Regions from separate parts of the Benzoatithermus flavus genome, predicted to be linked through region 2. Evidence: riboswitches for the same ligand, from Rfam matches in the RefSeq annotation. Region 2 holds a riboswitch; the other holds the start of a gene.
What was found. A riboswitch is a leader RNA that binds a small molecule or an ion and turns the genes downstream of it on or off. The one in region 2 is predicted to bind thiamine pyrophosphate.
Positions count from the first base shown of each region.

Region 1: linked by a shared signal. The riboswitch ahead of thiM (hydroxyethylthiazole kinase) and the one ahead of thiO (glycine oxidase ThiO) in region 2 are both predicted to bind thiamine pyrophosphate.

Region 1 covers NZ_JBBLZC010000004.1:200,576-216,140, forward strand. Annotated here, with positions in the region: gene U1T56_RS06085 (ABC transporter ATP-binding protein) at 1-555, opposite strand, end outside; gene U1T56_RS06090 (TRAP transporter substrate-binding protein) at 548-1,630, opposite strand; gene thiD (bifunctional hydroxymethylpyrimidine kinase/phosphomethylpyrimidine kinase) at 1,627-2,448, opposite strand; gene thiE (thiamine phosphate synthase) at 2,445-3,113, opposite strand; gene thiM (hydroxyethylthiazole kinase) at 3,110-3,895, opposite strand; TPP riboswitch at 3,940-4,051, opposite strand; gene U1T56_RS06110 (hypothetical protein) at 4,321-4,695, opposite strand; gene mltA (murein transglycosylase A) at 4,822-6,030, opposite strand; gene U1T56_RS06120 (Tim44/TimA family putative adaptor protein) at 6,042-6,743, opposite strand; gene U1T56_RS06125 (histidine phosphatase family protein) at 7,028-7,570, shown strand; gene secB (protein-export chaperone SecB) at 7,584-8,075, shown strand; gene U1T56_RS06135 (LOG family protein) at 8,128-8,721, opposite strand; gene U1T56_RS06140 (branched-chain amino acid aminotransferase) at 8,765-9,637, opposite strand; gene U1T56_RS06145 (MarR family winged helix-turn-helix transcriptional regulator) at 9,763-10,254, shown strand; gene U1T56_RS06150 (response regulator) at 10,251-10,946, shown strand; gene U1T56_RS06155 (ATP-binding protein) at 10,952-12,304, shown strand; gene U1T56_RS06160 (Maf family protein) at 12,322-12,942, shown strand; gene coaE (dephospho-CoA kinase) at 12,939-13,598, shown strand; gene dnaQ (DNA polymerase III subunit epsilon) at 13,601-14,269, shown strand; gene U1T56_RS06175 (NADP-dependent isocitrate dehydrogenase) at 14,388-15,565, shown strand, end outside.
Region 2 covers NZ_JBBLZC010000008.1:16,315-31,879, forward strand. Annotated here, with positions in the region: gene U1T56_RS09605 (cytochrome b) at 1-521, shown strand, start outside; gene U1T56_RS09610 (cytochrome c1) at 533-1,309, shown strand; gene U1T56_RS09615 (CBS domain-containing protein) at 1,403-1,846, opposite strand; gene U1T56_RS09620 (SRPBCC family protein) at 2,105-2,839, shown strand; gene U1T56_RS09625 (zinc-dependent alcohol dehydrogenase) at 2,839-4,023, shown strand; gene U1T56_RS09630 (MBL fold metallo-hydrolase) at 4,183-5,010, shown strand; gene U1T56_RS09635 (M10 family metallopeptidase C-terminal domain-containing protein) at 5,044-5,796, opposite strand; gene U1T56_RS09640 (PPC domain-containing protein) at 5,875-6,108, opposite strand; gene U1T56_RS09645 (pentapeptide repeat-containing protein) at 6,421-7,236, opposite strand; gene U1T56_RS09650 (hypothetical protein) at 7,326-7,577, opposite strand; gene U1T56_RS09655 (cold-shock protein) at 7,693-7,902, opposite strand; gene U1T56_RS09660 (MliC family protein) at 8,239-8,622, shown strand; gene U1T56_RS09665 (hypothetical protein) at 8,702-8,992, shown strand; gene U1T56_RS09670 (App1 family protein) at 9,093-10,346, shown strand; gene U1T56_RS09675 (hypothetical protein) at 10,445-10,915, shown strand; gene U1T56_RS09680 (thiamine phosphate synthase) at 10,831-11,535, opposite strand; gene thiG (thiazole synthase) at 11,532-12,326, opposite strand; gene thiS (sulfur carrier protein ThiS) at 12,330-12,536, opposite strand; gene thiO (glycine oxidase ThiO) at 12,533-13,675, opposite strand; TPP riboswitch at 13,715-13,817, opposite strand; gene U1T56_RS09700 (MFS transporter) at 13,860-15,101, opposite strand; tRNA gene U1T56_RS09705 (tRNA-Glu) at 15,273-15,347, shown strand.

The sequences.
Region 1 (15,565 bases), on a different contig from region 2:
GGCCGCCAGCTCCTGCAGCCGATGGCGGGTGATGGCGTCCAGCGCCGAGAACGGCTCGTCCATGAGGACGATCGGGCGGTCCTCCATGAGCGTGCGGGCGAGTGCCGCGCGCTGGCGCATGCCGCCCGAGAGGGCCGCCGGCAGCGCCTCGGCATGGCGCTCGAGGCCCACACGGGCGAGGAGCTCTCGCGCCTGGTCGCGCAAGCGCCGCCGCTCGGCGCGCGTGGTGCCGCGCAGGCGGTAGCCCAGGATGACGTTCTCGATCACCGGCAGCCAGGGCAGGAGCAGATCCTGCTGCGCCATCAGCGCCACCCGGCCTTCGAGCCCACGGCCATCGTCGGTGACGACGAGGGCACCGGGAGCGAGGCCCGCGATCAGGCGAAGGAGGCTGGTCTTGCCGACACCCGAAGGCCCGAGCAGGCAGGTCCAAAGAGCTCCCTCGAGCCGAAAGCGCATGTTCTCGAACAGAACCGTGCCGTCGTAGACGAGCCTGCGCACACCCACGGTGAGGCCGGGCGCGGTAGGAGCGGATGCTCCCGATCCGGGCTCAGGCACCGCCACCCCGCGAGCCGAGATAGGCTTCGGCCGAGACGCGCGACCAGGACTCGATGCGCTGCCGCGCCTCCTGATAGGAGCGCTGGATCCGCCGGTCGAGGTCGCTGCCGGCGGTGAAGCCGGCCAGGATCTCCTCGCTCGCGCGCCGCGCCGCTGCCACGATATCGGCGGGCCAGCGGCGGAGCTGCACGCCGTGCTGCTCGACCAGCGTTGCGAGCGCCTGGCCGTCGCGCCAGTCGGCCTCGGCCAGCGTGTAGGCATTCTCGGCGGCGCAGGCGTTGGCGACCACCGCCTTGAGGTCGTCCGGGAGGCTCTGCCAGGCTCCGAGGCCGACCAGGCACTCGGCGGTACCATTGGGCTTCGTGAAGGTGGGCCAGTAATAGAACTTCGCGACCTGGTGGAAGCCGGCGGCGAGGTCGCTCGCCGGACCCAGGAACTCGACCCCGTCGATGGTGCCGTTCTGCAGCGCCGGGTAGATGTCGGGGACGCCCATGGCAACCGTGACCGCGCCCAAGCGCTGGAACAGCTCGCCGCCGAGCCCGGCGCTGCGGAGCTTCAGCCCTTCGAGATCGGCGAGACCTTTCAGCTCGCGCTTGAACCAGCCGCCCATCTGGAAACTCGAGTTGCCGGCCATGAACGGCTTGATGCCGAAAGACGCATAGAGCTCGTCCCAGAGCGCCTGCCCGCCGCCGTGCTCGATCCAGGCGGCGTGCTCGGCAGGGGTGAGCCCGAACGGCACGGTCGTGAAGAACGAGGCGGCCTTGACCTTGCCGGCCCAGTAGAACGAGGCCGTGTGCGCCATCTCGGCCGCACCCGAATAGACCGCATCGAACACCTGCAGCGCCGGTACGAGTTCGCCCGCGGCATAGAGCTGGACCATGAGCCGGCCACCGCTCATCCGGGCGATCCGGTCGGCCAGGCGCTGCGCGTTCATGCCGGGGCCGGGCAGATTGCGCGGCCAGGAGGTCACCATCCGCCAGCGCAAGGGCGTTTGCGCCCGCAACACCGCGGGTGCGCCGAGCGTGCCGGCGGCAGTACCGGCCGCGAGCAGCCGGCGACGGGTGGCAGCGCTCACGGGGCGATCTCCAGTTGTGGCCAGAGGGCATGGAAGTGGTGCACGGGACCGACACCGTGGCCGATGCCGAGCGTGTCGCCGGCGGCGATGGCGGCGGCGAGCCATTCCTTGGCCTCGGCCACCGCCTGCGGCAGCGGCCGGCCGCGGGCGAGAAGGGCCGCGATCGCGGCCGAGAGCGTGCAGCCCGTGCCGTGGGTGTGGCGGGTGTGGATGCGGGGCGATTCCAGCCAGTAGAGCTCGCCGCCGTGCAGGAGCAGGTCGGGGCTCTCCTCGCTGCTCGGCAGATGCCCGCCCTTGAGGAGCACGCTCTTGGGGCCGAGCCCCTGCAGGCGGGCCGCGACCGATGGCATCTGCCGCCGCTCGCCGATCGGCGGCTCGTGCAGGAGCACACCGGCCTCGGGCAGGTTCGGCGTGATCAGGCTGGCCAAGGGTAGCAGGCGCTCACGCAGGGCTGCTACGGCCTCGTCGAGCAGGAGCTTGTCGCCGCTCTTCGCCACCATTACGGGATCGAGTACGATCCAGCGCGGCTTCCAGGTCGCGAGCCCTTCGGCCACGGCGGCGATGATCTCGGGCGTGCCGAGCATCCCGATCTTGACCGCGACCACGGCGAGATCGCCGAACACCGAATCCATCTGCTGGCGAACGAAGGCGGGATCGACGGCATGGATGCCCTGCACGCCCAGCGTGTTCTGCGCGGTGAGGGCGGTGATCACCGAGCAACCGTAGACGCCGAGCGCCGAGAAGGTCTTGAGATCGGCCTGGATACCGGCGCCGCCGCCGCTATCCGAGCCGGCGATGGTGAGGGCTACCGGGGTCATGCGCTCTCCTTGCGGGCAAGGGCCTCGTCGACCACGCCGCGCAGACGCCGCGTCGCGGCCTCGACGTCGTCGGCCATGAAGATGTCGGCGATCACGGCGACGCCGTCGGTGCCGGCGGCGATCACCTCATGGGCATTCAGGTGCGTGATCCCGGCGATGCCGCAGCAGGGAAAGCGCGGCAGCCTGCCGTGCAGCCGGGCGACGAGCCGGGCGAGCCCGGCGGGTCCGATCGGCGGGTCCTCGCTCGCCTTGCTGGTGGTGACGAACACGGGCCCGATGCCGGCATAGTCGACGATGCCGGACTCGATCCGGTCGGCCTCGTCCGGATGATGGACCGTCGCACCGATGATCGCCTTGCGTCCGAGCAGGCGCCGCGCATCCTCGGGCGCCATGTCGTCCTGGCCGAGATGCACGCCCGCAGCACCCACGGCGAGCACCACGTCGACCCGATCGTTGATCAGGAGCGGCACGGCGAAGGGCTCGAGCGCCGCCCGCACGGCCCGCGCCGCCGCCACCACCTCGCGCGTCCGGGTGCGCTTGTCGCGGAGCTGGACGAGGGTGGCGCCACCCCGTGCTGCGGCCGCCGCCATCGCGGCGAGTGGCCGTTCCCGGCAGCGGGTCGGGTCGAGCACGGCGTAGACGCGAAGATCGAGCGGTGGGCTCATCGCACCCGTCCCCGTTCGAGGAGATCGCGCTCGTCCAGCCGGTAGAGCGCATCCAGAAGCTCGACCGCGAAGCTGCCGGGGCCGCGCGCGCGGGCAGCGGCGAGCTCGCCCGCGACGCCCATGACGAGGAGCGCTGCCACGGCGGCGGTCCAAGAATCGGGCTCGATGGCGAGGAAGGCGCCGGCCAGCGCCGAAGCGGCGCAGCCCACCGCCGTGACCGCGGCCATGAGCGGGCTGCCGTTCGCGATCTCGGCCGTGCGCGCCCCGTCCGTGACGAGATCCGAAGGTCCGGTCCGGGCGACGACCGTGCCGGCGGCGCAGGCGAGCGTTCGGGGATCCCCACCCTCGGCGAAGCACGCGATCTCGGCCGCGTTACCACGGACGAGGGCCGGGCGGCGCGCCAGCAGGCGGCGGGCGAACTTCCGCCGGCTCGGGCTCAGCTCGACCTTGACGGGATCGAGCAGCCAGGGCCGGCCGAGCTCTGGCGCCGCCTCGGTCGCCGCGAGGATCGCCGCCTCGCGTGCGGGATCGAGCATACCGAGATTGACGACGAGAGCGCTCGTTCCGGCGACGAAGTCGCGGACCGTCTCGGGATCGGCGCTCAGGCTGGGCTCGGCACCGACGGCGAGGAGCACGTTGGCCGAAAGCGTCAGCGCTGCGGGATTGGTGAGGCAATGGACCATGGGCCGCTCCTCGCGCACCCGTGCGAGGAGCCCGGCTGCGGCCGGGAACACGGCGGCGGGCGCCGCCGCGGCCGGTTCGGGCACAGATGGGACCGTCATGCCTCCCTCGCGCGACGAAGAGGCGAGGGATCGGTGACCAAGGCGGCATTCGGCATCTCAATTCCCTTCGCCGGTATGAGCCGGATCAGGTTCGACGGGTCGTGCCGCAGCACCTCTCAGCCCGGACGGAATGTCCGGACACCCCGATGAGATGCGACCTTATGTAGAGAGGCAGGCTGCGGCTGGCAATGGCGCGGCGCGCTCTGCCCGGGACAATCGGGTGAACGGGCCAGCGTTCGGCCGCGGATGAGACGGTCGAGGTGGTCGAGGCTTCAGCCGGCGAGCTTTCCTCGGCTCTTCGGGCCAGTGGCGGGTTCGGCCCGACGCAGGAGACGAAGCGCCGGGTACGCGATTACTGCCATGGTCTCCGGCGCGTGCCCTTTCGCCGCCTGTCGGCCGCGCCCGCCGCAGCTGCTCGCACCCGTTCAGATCTCCCTGCAATCGGCATAGTCGCGCCCGCCCGCGACCCGCAGATAGGCTCTTCCGTCACCCACGGTGAGCTGCACGTTGTCCTCACCGTAGCGGCGCTCGTCACCCTCCCGGTCCCGCAGCCGGAGCCGGTAGGTCCTGTCGCCGGCTTCGACGGTGGCGCGGTCACGATCCTCGTTGAGCGTGACGCGGAGCCTCCGGTCGTCGTTGCAGCGGTAGCTGATGGAGCGGCCTTCGTCGCTCCCGGTGAGCGAGCCGAGGCCGAACATACCGCGGCCGTGATCCGAGGACGAGCCAGCGCAGGCGGCGAGCGCCAGCGGTGCGACGAACAGGGCGAGCCGCACCACCGAGCGGTGGCAGAGCCTGTTCATGGGGAAAGCTCCCTAATCGTGGTGGCTGCGGAGCATAACCGGTCGGAGCCTGCCCGGTGCCGGACCCGTCAGCATACCAAGGAGCGCTCCGGATCGGTTTCTCCTCGCGCGAGGGACAGCCGACGCTCAGCTCGTCGGCGCCAGCCGCCGCGGCAGGAGGATGAACAGGCGCCCCTGGCTCTGCATGTGGCCGGCGAGATGCTCGGCCAGAGGCCCGGCCCCCCAGAACAGGTCGCCCCGCACGGGCCCGCGGATGGCGCCCCCGGTGTCCTGGGCCACGACGAGACGACGCAGCGGCCGGTTGCCGTCGGGATAGGGGGCGGTCGCGTCGAGCCAGAGCGGTGCTCCGAGCGGCAGGAACTTGCGGTCGACCGCGAGCGACCGGCCGGGAACGAGCGGCACGCCCTGGGCACCCAGAGGGCCGGAAGCGTGCGCGAGGTCCGGCAGCTCGCGGAAGAACACGTAGGAGCGGTTCTTCGCCATCACCTCGGGTGCCTGGTCGGGATGGGCCTCGAGCCATTCCCGGATCGCCTGCATCGACATCCGCTCCTTGGGGATCGCTTCCATCTCCAGGAGATCCTTGCCGATGGCACGATAGGGATGACCGTTCTGATCGGCGTAGCCGACCCGGACGGTCTCGCCGTCCGTGAGGCGGATCTGGCCCGAGCCCTGGATCTCGAGGAAGAAGCGCGCGATCGGATCGTCGACCCAGAGCAGTTCGAGGTCGCGGCCGGCAAGGGCACCGCTCTCGATCTTCGCCCGATCGGGATAGGGAACGAGCCTGCCCTTCTCGACCCGGCCGGCGATGCGGCGCCCGGCGAGCTCGGGATCGAAGGCACCCAGATCGACCGTGACGAGATCGGCCGGCCGCTTCAGGAGCGGGTAGCGAAAGCGCGCATCGGGCGTGCGCGAGCCCGAGAGCAGCGGCTCGTAGTAGCCCGTGAACAGGCCCTCGGGGTCACCGCGGTCCGTCACCCGGAAGGGAACGAACTCGGCCGCGAAGAACGCGCGCGCCGCTTCGGGCGTCCCGACCCGGGCGGCAGCATCCGCCGCCACACAGGCGGGCAGCCAGTCGGCGACGCTGCCGGCGAAGCCGCCGGCTCCACCGAGGCGCGTCTCCGGCGCCTGGCGCGCGAATTGGCCACAGCTCGCGCGAAAGGCCTGCAGCGCCTCGCGCGGATCGTCGTCCTCCCAGCCGGGGAGGGCCGTGAAGCTCACGGGCTCGAGCTCGAGGGCGGGCGGCCCCTTCTTCCGCTCGGTGCAGGCCACGGCGAGCGCGAGCAGCACTGCGAGCGCCACGACGAGTCGTGCGGAGAGGGGAAGCCGGCCGATCACGTCGGATCGGATCAGATCGACACGCCCGTCTCGACCAGCTGCCAGTTCGGATCGCGCGAGCGGACGTCGCGCTCGAAGGTCCAAACGTCGACGACCGTGTCGATCCGCCGCGGGTCGCCCTCGACGATCTCGCCGGCGGCATCACGGGTGACGTTGATCTGCTCGCTCGTGAACCGGACCGTGATCCTGGCTCGCGTACCCACGAGCACCGCCGCGACGATCTCGACATCGCGAGTGGCGACGAGCTCGGTCGAGAGGACGCGCCCTGCCTGCTCGCGCGCATCGATGGCACCGGCGAACTGCATGAACACTTCGTCGGCCAGGAGCGGACGCAGCGTGGCCTTGTCGCCCTTCGCGAACGCCTCGACGATCATGCCGAACGCCGCCTTGGCACCCTGCAGGAAATGCTGCGGATCGAAGCTCGGGTCGGCACGCCGAATGGCGGCGAGCTCGGCCCGGACCGTCTCGCTAGCGATGCTGCCCGGGGCCGGCTCCTCGACCGGCGAGGCGGGTGTCCGCTCCGGCAGCGGCACCACGTTGTCGGGGGCGCTCCGGCCTTCGCCGGCCCGGGCAGCCGTACGCTGGCTGATCGGATCGACCCGCGGCCGCTCGTGTCCGGTCTTGCGGCCGAGCACGCTGCGCAGACGGAACGCGATGAACGCGGCAATCATCGCGAAGAAGAGGATGTCGAGATAAGCGAAGCCGTCGGACATCACGCTGGATCACTGACCGCCGAGGGCGGAGGGTGGCGAGGAAGGCCGCCCGCGCACGACACCCGTGCGGCCCGGTGCTCGTTCACTATATAGTCCCCGTGCCGCAAAAACCAACCGGCCGGGCGGCAAGGGGGGTCGGCTCCTCTTGCGTCGCCTCCGTTCCCTTCTCTACAAGGCCCACGCACGGCCACCGCAGGGCGCACGGCGAAACCGCCGACCGCTCGCGGGCCGTGAGCAGCCGGCGCCCGATCCTGGCGGAGGGCGTCGCAGGAGATCTCGACCGCATGACTCTGCTGATCCGGCACGCGGAATCGGCGTGGAACGAGCATTTCGGCTGGAGCCGGATCGATGTCGGCCTGCCCGATCCTCCCCTCACCGCGGCCGGAATCGAGCAGGCGCGCCGGGCGGTCGAGCGGCTGCGTCACGAAGGCGTGCGCCGGTTGATCGCGAGCCCCTACCGACGCACGCTGCAGACCGCGCTCATCATCGCCGAGGCGCTCGATCTGCCGATCACCGTTGATCCTCTGGTACGGGAGCGCTGCGCCTTCTCCTGCGACCTCGGCAGCCCGCCCGCGGAGCTCGCCCGGCTCTGGCCGCAGCTCGACTTCTCCGGTCTCGACGAGGTGTGGTGGGGCGGGGTGATCGAGAGCTGGGAGAGCCTGGGTGCGCGCTGCGCCGCCTTCCGTGCCAAGATGCGTCTCCTGCCGGACCGGCACGAAGTCGCCGTGGTAAGCCATTGGGGCTTTATCCGCGGCCTCACCGGTGCGGAGCTCCACAACACCGATTTCATCCGCCTCGATCTGGCCGAGGCGGCATCCCTTACCTGAAGGAGCAGCCTCGATGACCGATCAGACCCAAGGCGGCAATGGCGGCGGCCAGGACGATGCCGCGGCGCAGCAGGGCCCGCGCCTCGCCATCCTCACCCAGTACGTAAAGGACCTCTCGTTCGAGAACCCGAGAGCACCGTTCGGCCTTCAGCCCAACCAGCCGCGGCCCGAGATCCAGATCAACGTCGATGTGCGCGCGGGCCAGATCGGAGATGAGCAGTTCGAGGTGATCCTCGATCTGCACATCGAGGCGAAGTCGGGCGAGAATGCGGTGTTCCTGATCGAGCTCGTCTATGGCGGCCTGTTCGCGCTCGCGAACATCCCCGAGGACAGCCTGCAGCCGCTGCTCTTGATCGAGTGTCCGCGCCTTCTGTTCCCGTTCGCGCGGCGCGTGGTCGCGGACTGCACCCGCGACGGCGGCTTCCCGCCGCTCATGATCGACCCGATCGACTTCGTGACGCTCTATCGCCGGCGCGTGCAGCAGGCGGGCGAAGCCCAGGCCTGAGCTTTCCCTCCGCCCCTCCCCGGGAGGGCGGGGAGGGGCATGCCGCAAGCCGTCAACGCCCGCGGGCGATGCCTTCGAGCCGCGCCAGCGTCCCGGGCACGTCCGGCACGAGCTCGCAGAGCGCGAGAACGCTGGCGTCCGCAAACGCCTCGGCGACGAAATGCTCGAGCACGACGCGGACGCGCCGCCAGAAGCCGTCGATATCGACGAGCAGGATCGGCTTGTCGTGATAGCCGAGCTGGCGCAGCGTTACGGCATCCAGGATCTCGTCCAGCGTGCCGAGGCCGCCCGGCAGCGCCACGAACGCGTCCGACTCGTCGATGAGCTGCTCCTTGCGGTCGAACATGTTGCGGGTGACGTGGAGCTCGGTGATGTCGCGCTTGCCGACCTCGCGATCGAGCAGGCGCTGGGGGATCACGCCCAGCACCGTGGCACCTGCCGCCATCGCCGAGCGCGCCACGGTTCCCATGAGCCCGACATCGCCGCCGCCATAGACGAGCCGCCAGCTCCGGCGGCCGAGCCCGGTGCCCAGGGTCTCCGCGGCCGCAGCGTAAACCGGGTTGCTGCCCGGTCGCGAGCCGCAAAAGACGCCGACGCTGAACACGGCGCCGGAGGAGCCGGCGCCGCTGCCGAAAGCGGAGGCCACGAGACGCCGCTCCCCTATGAGCGAGAAGGACGGAAGCGGCGCGTCAGGCGGCCTTGGCGTCGCCGCGCGTGAGATTGTGGAAGTCTTCCATGAGCTGCCGGGTGACGGGGCCCACCTGGTAGCTCAGATCGTCGATCGCCCGCACGGGCGTCACCTCGGCGGCGGTGCCGGTGACGAAGATCTCCTGCGCGTCACGGACCTCATCGGGCAGAATGTGCCGCTCGATCACTTCGTAGCCGCGTTTCCTCGCGAGATCGATCACCGTGCGCCGGGTGATGCCGTTGAGGAAGCAGTCGGGCTTCGGCGTATGAATTTCGCCGTTCTTCACCAGGAAGATGTTCGCACCCGTGGTCTCGGCGATGTAGCCGCGATAATCCAGCATCAAGGCATCGCCGAAGCCCTTGGCCTCGGCCGCGTGCTTGCTGATCGTGCAGATCATGTAGAGACCCGCGGCCTTGGCGTGCACCGGAGCGGTGTTGGGGGCGGGCCGGTCGTAGACCGCCTTGGTGAGACGCAGATCGCTGTAGTAGGCACCCCACTCCCAGACGGCGATCGCGACGTTGATCCTGGACTTCTGCGCCGAGACGCCCATCTGCTCCGAGCCGCGCCAGGCGAGCGGGCGGACATAGCAGTTCTTGAAGCCCATCTTCTGGATCAGCGCGTCCTTGGCGGCGTTGAGCTCCTCCACCGAGTAGGGGACCTCGAAGCCCAGGATGCGGCCGCTGTCGATCAGACGCTGGCTGTGCTCGGTGCTCTTGAACACCTTGCCGTTGTAGCAGCGCTCGCCCTCGAAGACGCAGGAGCCGTAGTGCAGGCCATGGGTGAGCACGTGGATCTTCGCCTCGCGCCACGGCACCATCTCGCCGTTCATCCAGATGAAGCCGTCACGATCGTCGAACGGAACTAGCTGCGACATGGCAAGGCCCCTGCGCGGGAAGGCGACGTTGAGGTTAAAATGCTGCAAGATTTGAGGATTGCGATCGCTATCACCGCCCCTCATATGTGTCAATCAACGGCGCCGCAGCCTGCACCTGCTGGAAAATGGCTTCACCGAACCCCCTGTTCCTGCGCGAGGAGGAGCTCGATCGCGGTCTCGAGCTGCTCTACTTCGTCGGCCATCAGCTCAATCTCGATGCCCAGGCGTTGCGCGCGCAAGGCGCCATCGACGAGATCGATCATCATACGCTCTTCCTGATCGAGCGCCAGCCCGGGATCACCCTGGCGGAGCTGAGCGCCGTCCTGGGCGTCAGCAAGCAGACCCTCTCGCGCCATCTGAAGCGTCTTGCCGAGAGCGGCCTGATCGATCAGGAAACGACCACACAGGACCGGCGCAAGCGGCCTCTGCGCCTCACCGACAAGGCGGCGGCGCTCCTGGCCGAGATCAAGGCGCTGCAGAAACGGCGCCTCAGGCTCGCCTTCAAGAGTGCCGGCGCTACCGCGGTCGAGGGCTTCCAGCGCGTGCTCCTCGATCTTCTGGGCGAGCCGCGGCGCGACCTCCTGCGGCGACTGACGGCGGGGATGAGGACGCGATGAGCACAGCGGCGGAAGAGGAAGCGCCTCACATTCTGGTGGTCGACGACGATGCGCGGCTGCGTCAGCTCCTGCACCGCTACCTCGTCCAGAACGGCTACTACGCCACCGCGGCGGCCGATGCCGTCGAGGCCAAGTCCAAGCTCAAGAACCTCGCCTTCGACCTCGTCGTGCTCGATATCATGATGCCGGGTCAGGACGGGCTCTCGCTCACCGAGGAGCTGCGGCGCGAGAGCGACGTGCCGATCCTGCTCCTGACGGCGCGAGGAACGCCCGAGGATCGGATCGCCGGCCTCGAGGCCGGGGCCGACGACTACCTGCCGAAGCCTTTCGAGCCGCGCGAACTCCTGCTCCGGATCGCGACCATCCTCAGGCGCGTGCAGGCCGCCCGCACTGACGACGTGATCCGCTTCGGCCCGTTCACCTTCAACCGGCGCACGGCCGAGCTCAAGCGCGACGAGGAGGTGATCCATCTCACCACCGGCGAGATCTCGCTGCTCCAGGCGCTCGCGGCCAAGCCCGGCCGGGCCTTGAGCCGGGCCGAGCTCGGCGAGAAAGGTGTCGTGGCCGGATCCGACCGAGCGGTCGACGTGCAGATGGCACGCCTCAGGCGCAAGATCGAAGACGACCCGCGCCAGCCGCGCTACATCCTGACCATGCGCGGCTCCGGCTACGTGCTCAGGCTCGGGAGCTGAGCGTCGTGCTGGCAGAGATCAGGCAGCTTCGCCGGCTCCTGAACCGGCTCATCGTGCCGCGCAGCCTGTTCTGGCGGTCGCTCCTGATCATCGTCGTCCCGCTTCTGATCCTCCAGATCATCCTCACCTTCGTCTTCTACAACCGCCACTGGGACACCGTGACCCGCTGGCTCGCCTTCGGTGTGGCGGGCGAGGTGGCGATGCTCGCCGAGATGATCGAGAACGCGCCCGATGCGACCGAACGTCAGGCGTTGATCGAGCATGCCAGCCGCAACACCGATCTCACCATCACGCTCGTGCCCGGCGGCCGGCTCGAGGATGCGGTGGCGGCAGCCGACATCAACCCCAATGTCGGCCACATCGACAACAAGATCCTGGAATCCTTCGCCGAACGGCTGCATTACCCGTTCGCGGTCGACCTCGAGACCGAGGATCCCGACCGAGCCACCGTCTTCGTCCAGATAGCGCCGGGGCTCCTCGAGGTGGTCGTGGCGCGAAAGCGCCTCACCAGCACCACGGCCTGGCTCCTGTTCAGCTGGATGGTCGGCGGCTCCGTGGTCTTGAGCGCCATCTCGATCTACTTCCTCCGCCTCCAGGTCCGCCCGATCCGCCAGCTCGCCAAGGCTGCGGACAGCTTCGGCAAGGGGCGCGACGTCGGCGACTTCCGCCTGCGCGGAGCGGCCGAGATCCGCCAGGCGGCGCACGCCTTCAACCTCATGCGCCACCGGATCCTGCGCCACATCAGCCAGCGCACCGAGATGCTGGCGGCGGTGAGCCACGACCTCAGGACGCCGTTGACCCGTATGAAGCTCGAGCTCGAGCTCATGGGGACGGGCGACGATCCGGTGCTGGCGGGCCTCAAGCAGGACGTCGAGGAGATGTCGAAGCTGGTCGAGGTCTATCTCGACTTCGCCCGTGGTGAGGGCCGGGAGAGCGTCGAGCCCACCGACCTCGGCCCCATCCTCGAGAGCATGCGGCAGCGGGCCGAGCGCAGCGGCGCGACCCTCGAGATCATGCTGGACCGGCCCATCGTCATGCCGCTGCGGCCGACCGCGTTCCATCGCTGCCTGAGCAATCTCGTCGACAATGCCTGCCGTTACGGGCGTTGGATCGGTATTTCGGTGCGGCAGAAGGAAGACATGGTCGAGATCGCGGTCGAGGACGACGGCCCCGGCATCCCGGAGGCCTGGCGCGAGAAGGTGCTGGAGCCCTTCGTCCGCCTCGACGAGAAGGCCGGCGAGGGCACTGGCCTCGGCCTCACCATCGCCCGCGACGTGGTGCTGGCGCACGGCGGCGATCTGAAGCTGAGCCGGTCGCGCAAGGGCGGGCTCAAGGCCATCTTACGCATGCCCGGCTGAGAATGGAGGAATCCGGCATGGAGATCACCTTGGCGGCCGCGCCGCCCGTGATCCTGGCCTCGAAGAGCGCTGCCAGGGCGCAGCTTCTGCGGGCTGCGGGCGTGCCCTTCACCCAGGCCGAGGCGCTGGTCGACGAGGCCGCGGCGCGCGAGGCGCTGCAGGCGGAGGCCGTGCCGGTCGAGGAGGCGGCCATCGCTCTTGCCGGGCTCAAGGCCGCCTTCGTCGCCCGGCAGGCCCCGGAGCCCGCGATCGTCGTCGGCGCCGACCAGCTCCTCGAGCTCGAGGGGGCGTGGCTCGAGAAGCCCAAGGACGCCGCGGCCGCGCGGGCCCAGCTCGCCGCCTTGCGCGGCAGGCGCCACCGGCTCGTGAGCGGCGTGGTGGCGTTCCGTGGCAACTCCCGCATCTGGCAGCACGTCGACGTGGCCCGGCTCTGGGTACGGAACTGCTCGGACGCGTTCCTCGACCGCTACGTCGCAGCCGCCGGTCCCGACATCCTGGCCTGTGTCGGCGCCTACCAGCTCGAAGGGCTGGGGGCGCAGCTCATGGCGCGGGTGGAGGGCGACTGGTTCACCATCCTGGGCCTGCCGCTCCTGCCGCTGCTCCAGTTCCTGCGCGACCAGGGCGTGCTCTTGCGATGATCGTGCTCGGGCTCACCGGCTCGATCGCCATGGGCAAGAGCCGGGCCGCCGCCATGTTCCGGGCCTATGGCGTGCCCGTGTTCGACGCCGATGCCGTCGTCCATGCGCTGTTCGCCCCCGGCGGCGCGGCGGTCGCTCCCGTCGCGGTCACCTTTCCGGGTGTCCTCGCCGCCGACCGGTCCATCGACCGCGGGGCGCTCGGCCGGCATGTCCTGGGCGACGCAGCGGCGCTGCGCCGGCTCGAGGCCATCGTCCACCCGCTCGTGCGCACGGCCGAGGGCCGATTCTTGCGCCGCGCCTGCCGGGCGGGAGCGCCGCTCGTGGTCCTCGACATCCCGCTCCTGTTCGAGACTCGTGGGGAAGACCGCGTCGATGCCGTGGCCGTGGTCTCGGCGAGCCCGATCCTGCAGGAGCAGCGAGCGCTGCGAAGGCCCGGCATGACACCCGCGAAGCTCGCCCAGATCCGCGCCAAGCAGCTTCCCGATCCCGAGAAGCGCAAGCGGGCTGATTTCGTGATCGCATCGGGCTATGACAGTGGCGCCCTCGCCGAGCGGATCGGCGAGGTGATCCGTGCGGCGCTGACGCTCCGGCCGAAGGCCTGGCCGGAGCGCTGGCTGCGGTACGGGAATGTCCGACTTGCGGCAAGGGCTTCTTGATGCTGCGCGAGATCGTGCTCGATACCGAGACCACCGGCCTCGACCCCGAGCAGGGCCATCGCATCGTCGAGGTGGCGGCGCTCGAGCTCGTCAACCACCTGCCTACCGGCAAGACCTTCCACAGCTACGTCAACCCCGAGCGCGACATGCCCGAGGAGGCGTTCCGGGTTCACGGCCTCAGCGCCGAGTTCCTGGCCGACTACCCGCCGTTCCGGGAGGTGATCGACCCGTTCCTCGAGTTCCTCGCCGACAGCCCGCTCGTCATCCACAACGCCACCTTCGACGTCCGCTTCCTCAATGCCGAGCTCGCGCGCCACGGCCGCGAGGTGCTGGCGCCGGGCAGGGCGATCGACACGCTTCTCATGGCGCAGCGCCGCTTCCCCGGCGCTCCCAACAACCTGGACGCGCTCTGCCGCCGCTTCGGGGTCGACAACTCGGCGCGCACGCTGCACGGGGCGCTCGTGGACTGCGCGCTTTTGGCCGAGGTCTACCTGCACCTGATCGGCGGCCGGCAGACCGCGCTCGGGCTCGACCGTCCGGGCGTGCGCAGCGCCGGCCGCGGCATCGTCCGCGAGGTGCGCCCGCCGCGGCCGCATGCGCCCTCGCCCGAGGAGCTGGCGGCACATGCCGCCTTCGTCGCCAAGCTCGAGAACCCGGTCTGGAATAGCTGAGCGGCATTTCGGCCTGCTTCGCTGCGACGCACCACCGCTTTGCGGCGGCTCCACCCACGGGCTACACACCGCGCGGCTTCATATCCATCTCACCCCGGCTAGGGCGCGGAGGCTTCCGATGCAGAAGATCAAGGTCAAGAACCCGATCGTCGAGCTCGACGGCGACGAGATGACCCGCATCATCTGGCAGATGATCAAGGACAAGCTGATCCTGCCCTACCTCGACGTGAACCTGATCTATTTCGATCTCGGCATCCAGAATCGCGACGCCACCGACGATCGGGTCACGGTCGAGGCCGCCGAGGCGATCAAGGCGCACAACGTGGGCGTGAAGTGCGCCACGATCACGCCCGACGAGGCGCGGGTGAAGGAGTTCGGTCTCAAGCAGATGTGGAAGTCGCCCAACGGCACGATCAGGAACATCCTGGGCGGCACCATCTTCCGCGAGCCCATCGTCTGCAGGAACGTGCCGCGCCTCGTGCCCGGCTGGACCCAGCCCATCGTCATCGGCCGTCACGCCTTCGGCGACCAGTATCGCGCCACCGACTTCAAAGTGCCGGGCAAGGGCAAGCTCTCCATCCGCTTCGAGCCCGAGGACGGCTCGCAGCCGATCGACATCGAGGTGTTCAGGTTCCCGGGCTCGGGCGTGGCCATGGCCATGTACAACCTCGACGACTCGATCCGCGACTTCGCCCGCGCGTCGATGAACTACGCGCTGATGCGCAACTATCCTCTCTATCTCTCCACGAAGAACACGATCCTCAAGGCCTATGACGGCCGGTTCAAGGACATCTTCCAGGAAATCTTCGACAGCGAGTTCAAGGACAAGTTCCAGGCAAAGGGCCTTTCTTACGAGCACCGCCTGATCGACGATATGGTGGCCGCGGCGCTCAAGTGGTCGGGTGGCTTCGTCTGGGCCTGCAAGAACTACGACGGCGACGTGCAGTCCGACACGGTGGCGCAGGGCTTCGGCTCCTTGGGCCTCATGACCTCCGTACTGATGACGCCCGACGGCAGGACCGTCGAGGCCGAAGCGGCGCACGGCACGGTGACGCGCCACTATCGCGAGCACCAGAAGGGCAAGCAGACCTCGACCAACCCGATCGCCTCGATCTTCGCCTGGACCCGCGGCCTCACCTACCGAGCCCGGATCGACGGCACGCCCGAGGTCGAGAAGTTCGCGGCCACGCTGGAGCAGGTCTGCATCGACACGGTCGAGGCCGGCTTCATGACCAAGGACCTCGCCGTCCTGATCGGCCCCGACCAGCCCTGGCTCACCACCACCCAGTTCCTCGA
Region 2 (15,565 bases):
TCTTCTTCGCGCCGAACTATCTGGGCCATCCGGACAACTACATCCCGGCCAACCCGCTCTCCACGCCGGCGCACATCGTCCCGGAGTGGTACTTCCTGCCGTTCTACGCCATCCTGCGCTCGATGATCTACGAGCAGCTCTTCACGCCGCTCTCGTTCCTCGCCTGGTTCGGCATCTCGGCCAAGCTCGCCGGCGTGCTCGCCATGTTCGGTTCGATCGCCTGTCTGCTCGTGGTGTCGTGGCTCGACACCTCGAAGGTGCGCAGCGCCACCTTCCGGCCGATCTACAAGTGGGTGTTCTGGCTCCTGGTGATCGACTGCATCGTCCTTACCTGGGTCGGCGGCCAGGTGCCGACCCGTGGCGTGGTCTGGATCGGCCAGTTCGCGACGCTCTACTACTTCCTCCACTTCCTCGTCATCCTGCCGCTCCTGGGCAAGCTCGAGCGCCCGCTTCCGCTGCCCGCGAGCATCGACGAGCCGGTCCTCGGCCGTCGCGGCGTGGCGGCGCAGCCCGCGGAGTGAGATCGATGCGCATGGCAAACCGTCTCTTCGCCGCCACCGTCGCAGCCTTCGCCGTGACCGCCGGCCTTGTTCCTTCGCCGACCGAAGCCGCCGAGGAAGGCATCGTCACGCGGCATCTGCACTGGCCGACCGACGGCTTCTTCGGCAGCTTCGACCGGGCGGCCGTACAGCGCGGCTTCCAAGTCTATCGCGAGGTCTGCTCGGCCTGCCACAGCCTCAAGTACGTGGCGTTCCGCAATCTCGCCGACATCGGCTACGACGAGGAGCAGATCAAGGCGATCGCGGCCCAGTACCAGGTCACGGACGGGCCGAACGACCAGGGCGAGATGTTCCAGCGTCCGGGCCTGCCGTCCGATCGCATCCCCGGTCCCTATCCCAACGAGCAGGCCGCCGCAGCCGCCAACGGCGGCAAGGCGCCGCCCGACCTGTCGCTGATGGCCAAGGCGCGCGAGGGCGGGATGGATCACATCTACAGCGTGCTCACCGGCTACGAGGAACCGCCCGCCGATTTCACCATGCCGCCGAGCGGCTACTACAACGTGGCGTTCCCAGGCCACGTCATCGCCATGCCGCCGCCCCTGAACCCGGACCAGGTGACCTATGCCGACGGCACCAAGGCGACCGTGGCGCAGATGGCGCAGGACGTGTCGCAGTTCTTGATGTGGGCCGCCGAGCCCAAACTCGAGGCGCGCAAGCAGACCGGTATCAAGGTGATCCTGTTCCTGGTCGTGCTCACGGGCCTCACCTTCGCGCTCAAGCGCAAGGTCTGGGCCGACGTGCCGCACTGACGCCGGACGGCCCCCGCGCGATCGCGAGACGAAGGGAAGGGGCGGACCCGTGCGGGCCCGCCCCTTCCTTCGTCCGGCGCCGTGCCGCACCGGTCAGTGCTTCTGCTCGCTCTGGTCGTGCGGCCCGCCCGGCTCCTTGATGCCGGTCACGGCCGTATCGGTGAGCGAGCTATCGCCCTGGATCGCGATGTCGCCGAGAGAGACGATGCCGACGAGCCGCTTGTTGCGGTCCATCACCGGCAGCCGCTGAACCTTGAGACGGGCCATGTTCTTGACGACGTGGTCGAGCTGCTCGTCCTCGTAGCAGTACTTCACGTCGCGGGTCATCGCCTCCTCGACCCTGGTGTCCGGGCCTTTGCCCTGGGCCACGGCGCGCACCGTGATGTCGCGGTCGGTGATCATCCCGACGAGCCTGTCGCCCTGGGCCACGGGCAGGATGCCGGCATCGAGGTCGGCCATCAGCCTGGCGGCCTCGCGGATCGTCACGTCGGGGGTGGTGGTCTTGACCGTGCGGGTCATGACGTCGCTGACTTTCATGGCTGCCTCCGTGTGATCACGGCCATTACCATAGCCGTCACGCGGCCCAGGGAAGTCCAAGGGCTGCGCGGTACGGCTGCCTAACGCCCGCCTCCTTGGGGGGTTCCGCCGAGGAAGCTCGGCCTTCGGCCGATCGATCGGCACCCTGGGAGTGCCGGACCAGGTGCCCCGGCTCACCTCGTGGAACCTGCCCTTTCACCCGTCGTTGGAGAGGTCGTCGGGCGCGGACGGCGCCGGGACCGGATCTGGAGCGGAGCCATGGCCACAGCCCCTTACGCGCAGCGCAGCGTCCCCGATCTTCTGAGCGATCCGACCCGCCTCGCCTGCCTTCTCGGCGGCGGCCTCCTCACCCTCCTGGGCGCGCGTCGCGGTGGCATGCTGGGCGCGGGCCTGGTGCTCGCCGGCGGGGCGGTCGCCTTCAAGGGCCTCGCCGATCTGCCACTCGCCGGCGAGGGTGGCATGCTCGAGGAGGGGCTGCACCGGCTCGAGCGCACCCTGCCCACCGGTGCGGTCAAGATCGCCCGCAGCATCACGATCGGCCGGCCGCGCGAGGAGGTCTGGCGCTTCGTGCGCGACCTGTCGGGGTTTTCCCGCTGGGCGCGCCACGTCGAGAGCGTGATCACCACCGATGACGGCCGCAGCCACTGGATGGTCCGCGCCCCCGGCGGCACGCGGATCGAGTGGGACGCGATGATCGAGGCCGAGAGCCCGAACGAGCGCATCTCCTGGCAGACCCTGCCGGGCAGCGAGATCCGCCACGCCGGGGTCATCACCTTGCGCGACGCCCCCGGCGGGCGCGGCACCGAGCTGATCTTGCGCCTGAACTACGAGGCGCCGGGCGGTGTCCTCGGCCGGACCATCGCCCGGCTCATGGGTGAGGAGCCCGGCATCCAGGCACGGGACGACCTCCGCCGCCTGAAGCAGCTCCTCGAGACCGGCGAGATGGCGACCAACGCGATGCGGCCGGAGGATGCCGGCCGGGAGAGGTTCTGATGCGCGCCTTGTGCTGGAACGGGATCGACGATCTTCGGACCGAGCGCGTGCCCGATCCGGGGATCGTCAATCCGCACGACGCCCTCGTCCGGGTGAAGCTGTCCTCGGTCTGCGGCTCCGATCTCCACCTCCTGGGCGGCTTCGTGCCGACCATGAAGCCCGGCGACATCATCGGCCACGAGTTCCTGGGCGAGGTGGTCGAGACCGGCAGCGAGGTCAAAAAGCTCCGCCGCGGCGACCGGGTGATCGTGATCTCGATCATCGGCTGCGGCCGCTGCTGGTTCTGCGAGCACGATCTCCATTCCTTGTGCGACAACACGAACCCGAACCCGAGCGTCGCCGAGACCGCCTACGGCCACGCCACCGCCGGCATCTTCGGCTACAGCCACGCGTTCGGCGGCTATGCCGGCAGCCACGCCGAGTACATCCGCGTCCCCTTCGCCGACGTCGGCGCCTTCAAGGTCCCCGATGGCGTGCGCGACGAGCAGGCCGTGTTCGTCTCGGACGCGGTGCCCACGGGCTTCATGGCGGCCGATCTCGCCGGAATCGAGCCCGGCGACGTGGTCGCGGTCTGGGGCTGCGGCGCCGTGGGGCAGATGGCGATCGCGAGCGCCTTCTTTCTGGGGGCGGAGCGCGTGATCGCGATCGACCGCTTTCCCGACCGGCTCCAGGCTGCGAACGAGCGCTACGGGGCCGATATCGTCAACTACGAGCAGGCCGACGTCTATGAGGTCCTCATGGAGACGACCGGCGGACGCGGCCCCGACCGCTGCCTCGACTGTGTCGGCCTCGAGGCCCACAGTCCCGGCCTCGGCCACTACTACGACAAGGCCAAGACGGCGCTCATGCTCGAGACCGATCGGATCTCGGTCCTGCGCGAGGCGATCCGCTGCTGCCGCAAGGGCGGCACGGTGTCGGTGATCGGCGTCTATGGCGGCTTCGTCGACAAGTTCCCGATGGGAGCGGTCATGAACAAGGCGCTCACCATCCGTGGCGGCCAGCAGCACGGCCAGCGCTACGCCGAGCGCCTGTTCGGCTATATCCGGAACGGCAAGCTCGACCCGTCCTGGCTATTGACCCACCGCCTGCCGCTCGAGCGCGGGCAGGAGGGCTACATGATGTTCAAGCACAAGGAGGACCGCTGCCTGCGGGTCGTGTTCGACCCGACGCTGGAAGCCGCCTGAGCGGGCTGTTATCCTCCTCAGGAGTGGAGTGGCAGGTTCATGGGTCGGATCGTCGTCGAGGGGCTCGCCGAGCAGATCGCGGCCGAAGCCGCGGCTTGAATGGCGCGGCCGGTTCCGCGAGGCTGAGCGTTCGCTGGACGAGGAAAGAGGAGCCCCGCCATGCACGCCATCTGCACGACCTGCGGTACGCAGTTCGCAGCCAGCGAGGCGCCGCCCGAACGCTGTCCCGTCTGCGAGGACGAGCGCCAGTACGTGGGCTGGGGCGGCCAGCGCTGGACCACGCTCGAGGAGCTGCAGGGCGCCCACAAGCTCGCCGTCCGCGATCAGGGCGACGGCCTTCTCGGCCTCGGCATCGAGCCCAAGTTCGCGATCGGCCAGCGTGCGCTCCTGGTGCCGGCGCGCGCCGGGAACGGCGGCCCCGGCCGCAACGTCTTGTGGGACTGCATCAGCCTCGTGGACGCGGCGGCGGTGCGCGTGATCGAGGCCCTGGGCGGGCTATCCGCGATCGCCATCTCGCACCCGCATTACTATGCGTCGATGGTGGAATGGAGTCGCGCCTTCGGCGGCGTGCCGATCTGGCTCCACGCCGCCGACCGCGAATGGGTCGTGCGCCCCGATCCCGCGATCCGCTTCTGGGACGGCGACGCGCTGGAGCTCGGGCCGGGCCTCACCCTCCTGCGCCTCGGCGGCCACTTCGCCGGCGGCACCGTGCTTCACTGGGCCGATGGCGCCGAAGGTCACGGCGTGCTGCTCGCCGGCGACATCCTGCAGGTCGTGCAGGACCGGCGCTGGCTCAGCTTCATGTACAGCTACCCGAACTACCTCCCGCTGCCCGCCGCCACGGTGCGGCGGATGGCGGCGATGCTCGATCCCTACCCGTTCGAGCATCTCCACGGCGCCTGGTTCGATGCCGCGGTGCAGGGCGACGCCAAGGCGGCCGTGAAGCGCTCCGCCGAGCGTTACCTGCGGGCCCTGGGCGAAGGATGAGAGCGAGGCACCCTCATCCCCCGACCGGCCGGCTCACAGCACGAAATCGGTAGCGGTGAGGGCGATCTTGCCCGTGAGCTGGATCTCGAAGTCCGCCACTTTGTCCCCGTTCACGTCGCCCTGCACGATGGTGTTGCCGCTGTCATAGAGGTAATGGAGCTGGCCCGCGGCGGTGAAGCCCTTGGTGCCGATGAAGGTGAAGGCCTGATCGCCCGCAATGCCGCTCTTGGCGTCGATCGAGACGAGGTCGATCCTGTCGCTGCCGCGCTGGAAGTCGGCGATGATGTCGCGGCGGCCGAGGCCGACGCCGGTGTCGCCGAGATTGATGTCGAACACGTCCTTGCCGGCCTCGCCGTACATCCGGTCGTAGCCGGAATCGCCGGTGATCCTGTCGTCGCCGACACCGCCGTAGATGGCATCGTTGCCCGCACCGCCGAACAGCAGGTCGTTGCCGGCAAGGCCGCGCAGCTCGTTGGCGCCGCCGCTGCCACGGATCTCGTCGCCATAGGCCGAGCCGATCGCGTTCTCGATGCCGTAAAGCCGGTCGAGCTCGCTGCCGCGCGTCGCCGTGCCGGTTGCCAGATCGATCTTGGTCGCGACACCGCTGACCTCGACGCTGATCGTGTCCGTGCCCGCACCGCCGTCCAGGAGATCGTCTTGGTCACCGTCGAAGCTTGCCCCTTCGGTATAATCCTGATCGACCGCGATCACCTTCGCATCGGTGAAGGACGTGCTCGCATCGAGCGACGCTTGGATCGTGTAGGCGGAAGGCGTTCCATCGTACACCGTGTTGACGCCACGTGCATCGAGGTAATAGATGCCCGATGAGCGAGCAGTGAAATCGAAGCTTGCTTCGTAGGAAATTCAGTAGAATTTCTCGTGCGCATCAACAGATTTGATGACGTTCCCGTTCGCGTCGCGCAAGGTCAGCGAGTAGATCGAGCCATACTCGCCATCGACACGGAAGGCATAAGACTGACCTTTGTTCAGGTAGATCCTGAACCAGTCGGAGTCGCCATCCCGATCGAAGTCGCTCTCCGACGCCACCCCGAGCATCAATGTGGCATCGGTGCCGATGTTGCCAGGAATATCCGTCACTGATTCATATCCTCGATTGACCGCTTAAAGCGTAATCAGAAGGATGTTCATAGCGTCCAGGTTGTCAATCATTGCTCCGGCGGTCCTGATATGCCCTATCGTATCGGGACGGGTCCATGATGCAGGCGCGTCCCGAATGCCGGAATGATTTGTCATTCCAAGAAAATAAACCTATAGTCAAGGCATGACGACCTGCCAATCTCCGGCCGGTCCCGCAGCCCGATGGCCGCACCGAGCTTCCATCGGGGAACATCCCCACCGGCACGAGCGAACCCGACCTCGGCAGCAGCTACTCGCTGCCGAGCGTCCGCTTCAGTCGAACACCGCCCGATCGGCATTCCTGGCCGCGTCCAGGCCTTTGATCGTCTCCTTGCCGACGAGCTTGCGCAGGATCGTGTCGGTGAGGTCGGCCCCGGTGAAATCGGCCCCGATGATGCTGGCACCGGTGAGATCGGCGCCGCCGAGGTCGGCTCGGGTCAGATCCGCACCGTCGAGCCGGGCCTTGCCGAGCTTGGCGAAGGCGAAGTCGGCGCGCGCCAGCCTGGCGTCGGTGAGATCGGCCGCTTCGAGCACCGCCCCCCTGAAGCTCGCCCGCATCAGGCCCATGGACTGGTTGCGCATGTCGGCGGACCCGTCCGCCGCGCGCAAGGAGGCGCCGCGCAAGGAGGCGTTGTCGAAGCCGGCCGCGATCCTGGCCCGGTCGAGCCTGGCCCCGTCGAGCTTCGCGCGCAGGAGCTGAGCCTGGAACAGGCCGGCCTCGGTGAGGTCGGCCTGGGAGAAGTCGGCCTCGAGCGCCCAGGCGAGATCGAGCCAGGCACCGGCGAGGCGGGTGCCCTTGAGCGTGGCGCGGTTGAGCCGCGCCCAGCGCAGATCGGCCGCGGCGAGATCGAGGCCCGAGAGGTCGAGCCCGTTCAGGCTGCGGTCGTGGAGATCGACACGGCCGTTGCGCGCGACCGCCTCCGCCGCCATCGCCGCCACCTGCTCACGGGTCAGCTCGGCCTTGACCATGCGCGGCGAATCGAGGTCGACGTGCCGCATCATGTCCTGGGCGCTCGGTCCCCGCTGCGGGATACCCGCCGCAAAGGCCGTACCCAGAGCACCTTCCAGCAACCGCCGCCGCGTCGTCATGGCCATCGCCCGTCCGGCGGGATCCCCGCAACGGGGTTCCCCGCGGTCTCGATGCTAGCCGATCCGAGCTTGCGCCGGGAAGGCCGGGATCAACCGGCGGCGCTCTCCGCCTCGGCCGCAGCCGCCGCCTGTTTCTTGCTGCTGCGCGCGCGGCGGTTCTGCGCCAGGCGCTCCTGCTTCGCCGCCTTCCTCGCCGAGAGTTCGGCCTCGATCGCCGGCAGCACGGCCGCGGCCGAGGCGCGCTGCTGCGCCGAGCCCGCCTCCTTGAGACGCACGGCATTGGCGTGCAGGTTGTTGAGGTCGGCATCCGCCATACCCGGCAGCTTGTCGACGAGGCTCATCGAAGTCCTCCGCTCGCTCGCCGGCCGCGGTGCGGCGCGGCATTCCTGGTCCCAAAACAGCGACACCCCCCGGAAGCCCGGAGGGTGTCGTCTGGCCGAGGCTGCGATCGCCCTGTTAGGAGGCGCGCTGCAGCTCCTCGGCCGAGCTCTTGCCGTTCTTGCCGCGTACCAGACGGTACTGCACGCGGTCGCCCTCGCGCAGCTCGCCGAGCCCAGCCCGCTCCACGGCGGAGATGTGGACGAAGGCGTCAGGGCCGCCCTGGTCGGGGGTAATGAAGCCGTAGCCCTTCGTCGCGTTGAACCATTTGACCGTGCCGGTCTGCATCAAATCACCTCGGTAGGTGGGTCGTGCACGCCGGGCGACAGACCGCGGCGTGAGGTGATCTCTGGCGTCTGTCCTGGAGAGTGGCCGGTAGAACCGGTCGGCCGGAAGAGCGGGTAGAGAACCTGAAGCTAAGATGGAACGTGCCGTGTCTTTCCGCAAGGGCAAATCGGCAGGAGCATCACCACGCGAAAGCCGGCCGAAGAAACAGCGGAATTGGCCGCTCCCGGCATACCGCCGTAGGCTTCTGATCCCTTCACCCATCCTCCCGCGCGATCTAGTCTCGAGGGTGGACGGTCCCGGCTTTCCGCTGGTCCGCCTGCCTGTGAAGGTGCCGCCATGGCGAAGGATCGCCGTCTCAGCGCCATGCTGCCCTCCGCCGGGTCCGGTCGTACCCGATCCGGACCCGGCGTGGCGCTGGCCGGATGCCTCGTGCTCCTCGCCGGCTGTGGCCGGGGCGAGGCCCCGCCCGCGTCCGTGGCCGACCTCGCCTGGCGCTGCGCCGACGGCCACGTGCTGCGGGTCCTGTTCCAGGAGGAGCAGAACAGGGCGGTGCTCACCACGAGCAAGGACGCGCTGACCCTCACGCGCTCGCCCGCCGACCGGGGCCGCCGCTTCACCGCTCCGGGCTGGGAGCTCTGGGCCGTGCGCGACGAGGCTCTGTTCACCTATCCGGGCGGTGTCCAGACCTACTGCCGTTACCGGCCCTGGTTCGATTCCTGACCGGGCCGCGCGCCCGAGCTTTCCATCCGGGTTCTCCTGCGCCATCATCGCGCGAGCCCGGCCTGCACCCGGAGGGGAAATGCCCTCGCCCGTCCCGCGCTCTTTGATCGCCCTCGCTGCCGCCGCCATGATCACGGAAGGCCCGACCCCTGTCCCCGGTGCTACCGTGCCCGAAGCGCGTTGGCATGGAGCGCCGGCCCGATCGACGCAGCCTGCACCTTCCGTCGAGGTCGTCCTTCCCCTGGATGCGGGCGGCCTCGGCCCCTGCGCCGACCAGAGCCGCCATCCCGGCCGCGCGCGCGTCGACAGCACGGGGCCGTTCGATCTCGAGACCGACGCCACGATCCCACCAGCCGACCTCGGCTGCTGAGTCTGCGTGCAAGGCCGGCTCGTCTCGCAACCCCGGCCGCGTCTCGGTGTTAGCAGGATCGGGCCCGTGACGGCCGAGCCGAGGCGTTCGGGGAAAAGGAATGAGGCTCGCCACCAGTCTGACCGATGCGGCCCGGAGCGCGCTGCGCTTCCTGGCACGCCCCGTCCATGTCGTACGAGACGACGGCGGCGTCGTGCTCCAGCCCTATCGGGGCTACGGCTCGAAGGAGGAGATCTTTCTGATCGGCCGGGTGTTCCGCGAGCCGCCGCGCCGCGCGGAAGGTGCGCCTTTGGGCAGCCTCGCCCGGCTCGGCCGTCACCTCTTCCGCCACGGCATCGGCGCGGCACCGGTCCTCGCCCGCTTCGGCGGCGCGGAGCAGCGGGTGGTGACCGACGCGGACGGCTATTTCCGCATCCATCTCGAGATCGCGCAGCCGCCGCCCGATGACCGACTCTGGCATCCCATCCCGCTCGAGCTGTTGCAGCCCGTGCGGCTCGAGGTGGAAGGCGAGCTGTTCATCCCGCCCACACGCTGCCGCTCCGTCGTGATCAGCGACATCGACGACACGATCATGGAAAGCCGGGTCGCGAGCCTGCCCCGGATGCTGTGGCGACTGTTCCTGCAAGGCGCGCACCACCGGCTCGCCTTTCCCGGCATGGCGGCGCTCCTGCGGGCGTTCCATCGGGGCGCTTCGGGCGAGGCGTTCAACCCGATGCTCTACGTCTCGCGCAGTCCCTGGAGCAACTACGAGATCCTGGACGAGTTCTTCCACCTCCACCTCATCCCGGTCGGCCCGCTCCTGTTCCTGCGGGAATGGGGTATGACGCTGCAGAACCCGCTGCCCCGGCGCGGCAAGAGCCACAAGCTCGACATGATCCGCCACATGCTCGCCCTCTACCGCGAGCTGCCCTTCGTCCTGATCGGCGACAGCGGCCAGCGCGACCCCGAGATCTACACGCGTCTCGTCCGCGAGCATCCCGGCCGCGTGCTCGCCATCTACATCCGCAACGTCAGCCGCAGCCCGGAGCGCCGGGCCGCGATCGAGGCGCTGGCGGCCGAGGTCGCGGCCGCCGGCAGCAGCCTGCTGCTCGCCGCCGACAGCCTCGCCATGGCCGAGCACGCGGTCGAGCACGGCCTGATCGCGGCCGAAGCCCTCGCCGAGGTCGCCGCCGAGCGTGCACAGGAGCCCGAAGCACCCGCACCGGCCACGACCCGCACCATCGTCCGTCCGACACCGGAGAAAACGCGGGCCGCGGTCGAGCGCGGCCGGCTCGATCAGGCTCTGGACCAGGGGGCAGCAGGTGGGACGCCGCCCAACGTCGTGGTCGAGCCGGAGGACAGCCGCCGCCTCTGAGCAGGTGCGCCGGGCATGGCCGATGCCCGCGAGGCTGTGGGAACGGCATCGCGGGCGTTCGTCGGCCCTTCCTACCCGCGAGCGCGAGGAACATGCCCATGCCGCGACGCCCATCATCCCTGCTCGGTGCCGCGATCCTGCTCGGCGTTGCCGCCTGCGCCAGCGTGCCGGTCGAGACGGACCGCACGGTAGCGGGCGATCCGGCCGAGGTGCGCAGTCGCATCGAGGCCGAGATCATCCGGCTCGGCTTCACGCGGACGACGGACGGCACGAGCGGCGTCGTCACGGCATCGCGCAGCGGAACGCCCGCCGCCTGGATGTCCTGCGTGCCCGAGATCGTGGGTCAGGAGGACCCCGAGCGCCGCATGGTGACGGTCCAGAGCCGCCACGGCACGGTCCGCGTCACGCTCGAGCCCGCCGCGGGCGGGACTCGCGTCGTCATCGCCACCGACTTCACGGGCACCTACCGCAACCCCTACACAACCTATCCCTTCGAGAAGCCCTGCCGCTCCACCGGGGTGGTCGAATCCCGTCTGTTCGCTGCCGCGAGCGCCGGCCCGACATCCTGACCCTCTTTCAGGGCATGGAGAATGGCCCGGGTGGCCGCGGCCGGGTCGTCCGCCTGCATCACGGCGCCGACGACCGCCACGCCGGCGGCGCCCAGCGCCCGGCACGCCGCCGCCGTCGCCGCGGTGATTCCGCCCAGCGCCAGCACGGGCAGCCCGGCCGCGGCCGTGGCGGCACCCAGCCGCGCGAGACCGCCGCTGTCGCCATGGCCGGGCTTGCTCAGCGAGGGCAGGACCGGGCCGAAGGTGACGTAGTCCGCTCCGGCAGCGCCGGCCGCCGCGATCTCGGCCGGGTCATGGGTCGAGATCCCGATGACCGGTTTCGGCCCGAGCCGCGCGCGCGCCGCGGCGACGTCAGCACCCGCGGGCAGATGCAGCGCCGGCAGGCGCAGGTCTGCAGCCGCCTCGAGATCCGCATGGACGCCGATGCAGGCCCCGCAAGAAGCCGCGCGCTCGAGAAGCCGGACGAGAAGCCGCCGTCTTTCCGAGGGCGGCAGGTCCCTCTCGCGCAGGCTCACCCAGCGGCAGCCGCCGGCGAGTGCTGCCGCCACCACCTGCTCGAGCGGCCGGGACGCGAGCTTCCGGTCGGTGATCAGCAGCAGGCGATCGGGCAGCCGGCTCACTCGATGAGACCGAGCTGCGGGCTCGACGCCTCGGCGTAGCGTCGCCGCGGGATCCGTCCGGCCGCCCTGGCGCCGATCCCGGCCTCGACCGCGTGGCGCATGGCGGCCGCCATCCGCACCGGATCGTGCGCCTTCGCGACGGCCGTGTTGAGCAGCACCCCGGAGCAGCCGAGCTCCATCGCGAGCACCACGTCCGAAGCGGTGCCGATCCCGGCATCGAGGATCACGGGCACGCCAGCGCGGCTGCAGATCAGCTCGAGATTGTAGGGGTTCAGGATGCCCATGCCCGAGCCGATCGGCGAGCCCAGGGGCATCACCGCGGCGCAGCCCACGTCCTCGAGCCGGCGGCACAGGACCGGATCGTCGGTGCAGTAGGGGAGCACCACGAACCCATCGCGCACGAGCGCCTCGGCTGCCGTCACGAGCTGCTCGGCATCGGGGTAGAGCGTCTCCCGGTCGCCGATCAGCTCGAGCTTGACCCAGCTCGTGCCGATGGCCTCGCGCGCGAGCTGGGCGGTAAGGACGGCATCCTGGACGGTGGTGCAGCCCGAGGTGTTGGGCAGGAGCCGGTAGCGGTCGCCCAGCACGTCGAGCAGGCTGCCGCCATAGGCATCGAGGCTGATCCGCCGGATCGCCGCCGTTACCACCTCGGCCCCGCCGGCCTCGAGGGCGGCCGTCAGCACCTGTTGATTCGGGTAGCCGGCCGTTCCCATGAACAGCCGCGAGCGCAAGGCCACCCCTGCAATCTCGAGCCGGTCGCCGCTCGGGGCGCCGTTCGTCTGCCCGTCCATGGCTCAGCCTCCGACGGAGAGGCGGATGATCTCGACGCGATCGCCCTCGGCGAGCCTGGCTCTGGCCCATTCCTGCCGGTGCACGACGACACGGTTGACCGCCACCGCCAGGCCGCGCGCCCGCTCCTCGAGCCCGCACTCGCGCAAGAGCTCGGCCACCGTCTCGGCGCGCACGGTCTCCTCGCTGCCGTTGATCCGGACCTTCTTCATGCCGATGCCTCCTCGCTCATGGCCGGCGCTCGCGACCCGTGCCGGGCGAACCGCTCGAGGCCGAAAGGCCGGATCTCGGGCGGGCGCTCGCCCGTGAGCACGAGCCGGGCCGTGGCCTCGATGGTGATGGGTGCGAGCAGGATGCCATTGCGGTGATGCCCCGTCGCCACCGTCAGCCCCGCCACCGGGGTCGGGCCGATGATCGGCGCGTCGTCGGGCGAGCCCGGCCGGAACCCGACCCACATCTCCTCGATCGGCAGCTCCTCGATCGCCGGCAGCGCCCGCCACGCGCTCTCGAGCAGCGCCAGTACGCCGCCCGCGGTGAGCGTCGCATCGAAGCCTCTCTCCTCGACGGTCGCACCCACGATCAGCCGCCCGTTCCGCCGCGGCACCAGATAGACCTTGGGCGCCCAGACCACGTGGCGCAGGAGCGGTGCTGCCGGGTCCATCCGCAGCGCCAGCATCTGCCCCTTGATCGGCCGTACCGGCGGCAACGCTTCCGGCGGGATGCCCTGGATCCGCCGCGACCATGCGCCCGCGGCGAGTAGCACCGCATCGGCGGGCAGGCACCGCTCGGCCGCGCGCACGCCCGTCACCCTGCCACCCTCGATCACGACCGCCTCGACCGGGGATGCCTCGTGCAGCCTGCCGCCCGCCGCCGTGAACGCCCGGACCAGCGCCGTCACGAGGGCGCGGTTGTCGACCTGATGGTCGTGCGGGCTTAGGACGGCGCCGGCGATCCCGGGCCGCAGGAACGGCTCGCGCTCGCGCAGCTCGCGCGCCCCGAGCCAGCGCAGCTCGATCCCGAGCCGCTCCTGGAACGCGACGTTGGCCCGAAGCCTGGCGAGATCGTCGCGGGTCAGCGCCAGAACGAGGGTGCCCTCCTCGCGCAGGTCCGGATCGATGCCGGTTACCGCCCGCAGCTCCTCGGCGAAGCCGGGCCACATCGCCTGGCTCGCCCGCGTCAGTGCCAGCAGGCCTTCCTCGCCGGGCTCGGTCTCCACCCCGGCCGCCAGCATGCCGGCCGCGGCCCAGCTCGCACCTCGTCCGGCTGTGCCGGCGTCGAACAGATCGACCGCGCAGCCGGCCTGCACCAGGCGCCAGCCGACGCCCAGGCCCACGACACCGGCACCGATGATGCTCACCCGCTGCGGGTGCTTCGCCGCAGCCTCGAGGACGGGTTCGATCGGAGCTCTCCGTTCGCTAGCATTACCTAGGTCACGTTCCGTGGGTATGCTCTCAGCCGACCGGCGATGCCGGTCAGCACCCCAAAGCTCGTGCCCGCATAGTCCGCGATCGGCGCTCCCGAGGCAAGCCCCGGCGTCAGGTCACGAGACGGTCCCGCTCTCTCAAGGCAGGAAACCAGCGTGCCCACAGGCCCGCGACGACCAGCGTGCCGATGCCGCCCACGACCACGGCCGGCACCGCCCCGATCAGGGCCGCGAGCACGCCCGATTCGAACTCGCCGAGCTCGTTGGAGGCGCCGATGAACACGGCGTTCACGGCAGCGACCCGGCCGCGCATGGCATCCGGCGTCTCGATCTGCACCAGGGTCTGCCGCACGAACACGCTGATCATGTCGGCGGCCCCCATGACGAACAGGAAGAGCAGTGACAGAGGCAGGCTCGTCGAAAGGCCGAAGCCGATGGTGGCGAGGCCGAACACGGCGACGGCTTGGAACATCCGCCGGCCCGTGCGCCGCGACAGCGGCCGATGCGCCAGGAGCACCGCCATGACCACCGCCCCTACGGCCGGCATGCTGCGCAGGATGCCGAGCCCCCACGGGCCGACATGGAGGATGTCGCGGGCATAGATCGGCAGGAGCGCCGTCGCTCCGCCCAAAAGCACGGCAAACAGGTCGAGCGAGATGGCGCCCAGGATCGCCGGTCGCGAGCGGATGAACCGGATCCCGGCGAGGAGCCCGGTCCAGCTCGCCTTCTCCTGTATCCCTCGAACGCCGCGAGGGTGCATGGCGAGGAGGAGAAGGAAGGTGAGGGCGAAGCAGAACGTCGCCGCCGCGAACACGACCGTGCCGCCGAAGGCGTAGAGAACGCCGCCGAGTGCCGGCCCGGCGATGGTCGCGGTCTGCCAGGCCGAGGAGTTCCAGGCGACCGCGTTCTTGAAATGCTCGATGGGGACGAGGTTCGGTACCAGCGCCTGCCCCGCCGGGTTGGCGAAGGCGCGCGCCGTGCCGAAGAGCAGGATCAGGGCGTAGATCGGCCAGACCGGGGGCGTGTTCTGTCGGGCGACGAGGAGGAGCCCGGCGGCGCTCGCCATGGTGAGGGCATAGCAGAGCAGGAGCACGCCCCGCCGGTCGAACCGGTCCGCGACGTGGCCGGTGAGGAGAGCGAAGCAGATCGCCGGCAGGAAGCCCGCGAGACCGACGAGCCCGAGGGCCAGGGGATCGCGGGTCAGATCGTAGACCAGCCAGCCCACGGCCACGGTCTGCATCTGGATCGCGAGCGCCGAGAGGAACCGCGCGGCGCAGTAGAGCGCGAAGTCGCGGTGACGGAAGGCCACCCATCCGGAAAGGCGCTGTTCGTGGGCGCTCGTCGTGTCCTGCATCTGCCCGATCCACCTTCTGGCAGCACCCGAGAGGGCATCGCCGCCTGCCCCGAAACGGGGCTGGGCACGATGCGCCGGAGAGCGACACCTGACAATGCCGGCCCGACGCGCTGGCCGCGAGCAGGCATCGGGCTTGATTTTCCCGCTCGGGCTCGCTAGCTCTCGGCCAGCGTCCCCATCGTCTAGCGGTCAGGACACAGCCCTTTCAAGGCTGGAACACGGGTTCGATTCCCGTTGGGGACGCCAGCAAAATCAAGCATTTAGCCTAGGTCAGCTCTCGCGGCAGCTCATACGGCAACGGTACGGCAAACCTGCCGCTGCCCAGATGTGGATAGCGGCGGACGACTGCGGCCAGAGCCTTGCTGAGCGCTGCCGCAGCGTGCGACGCTGACGGTCGGGATCGAGCAGGAGGATGACGGCCGCCGACTGGCCGAGGCGCCGGCCGTACCGGGAGCGATGGCCTA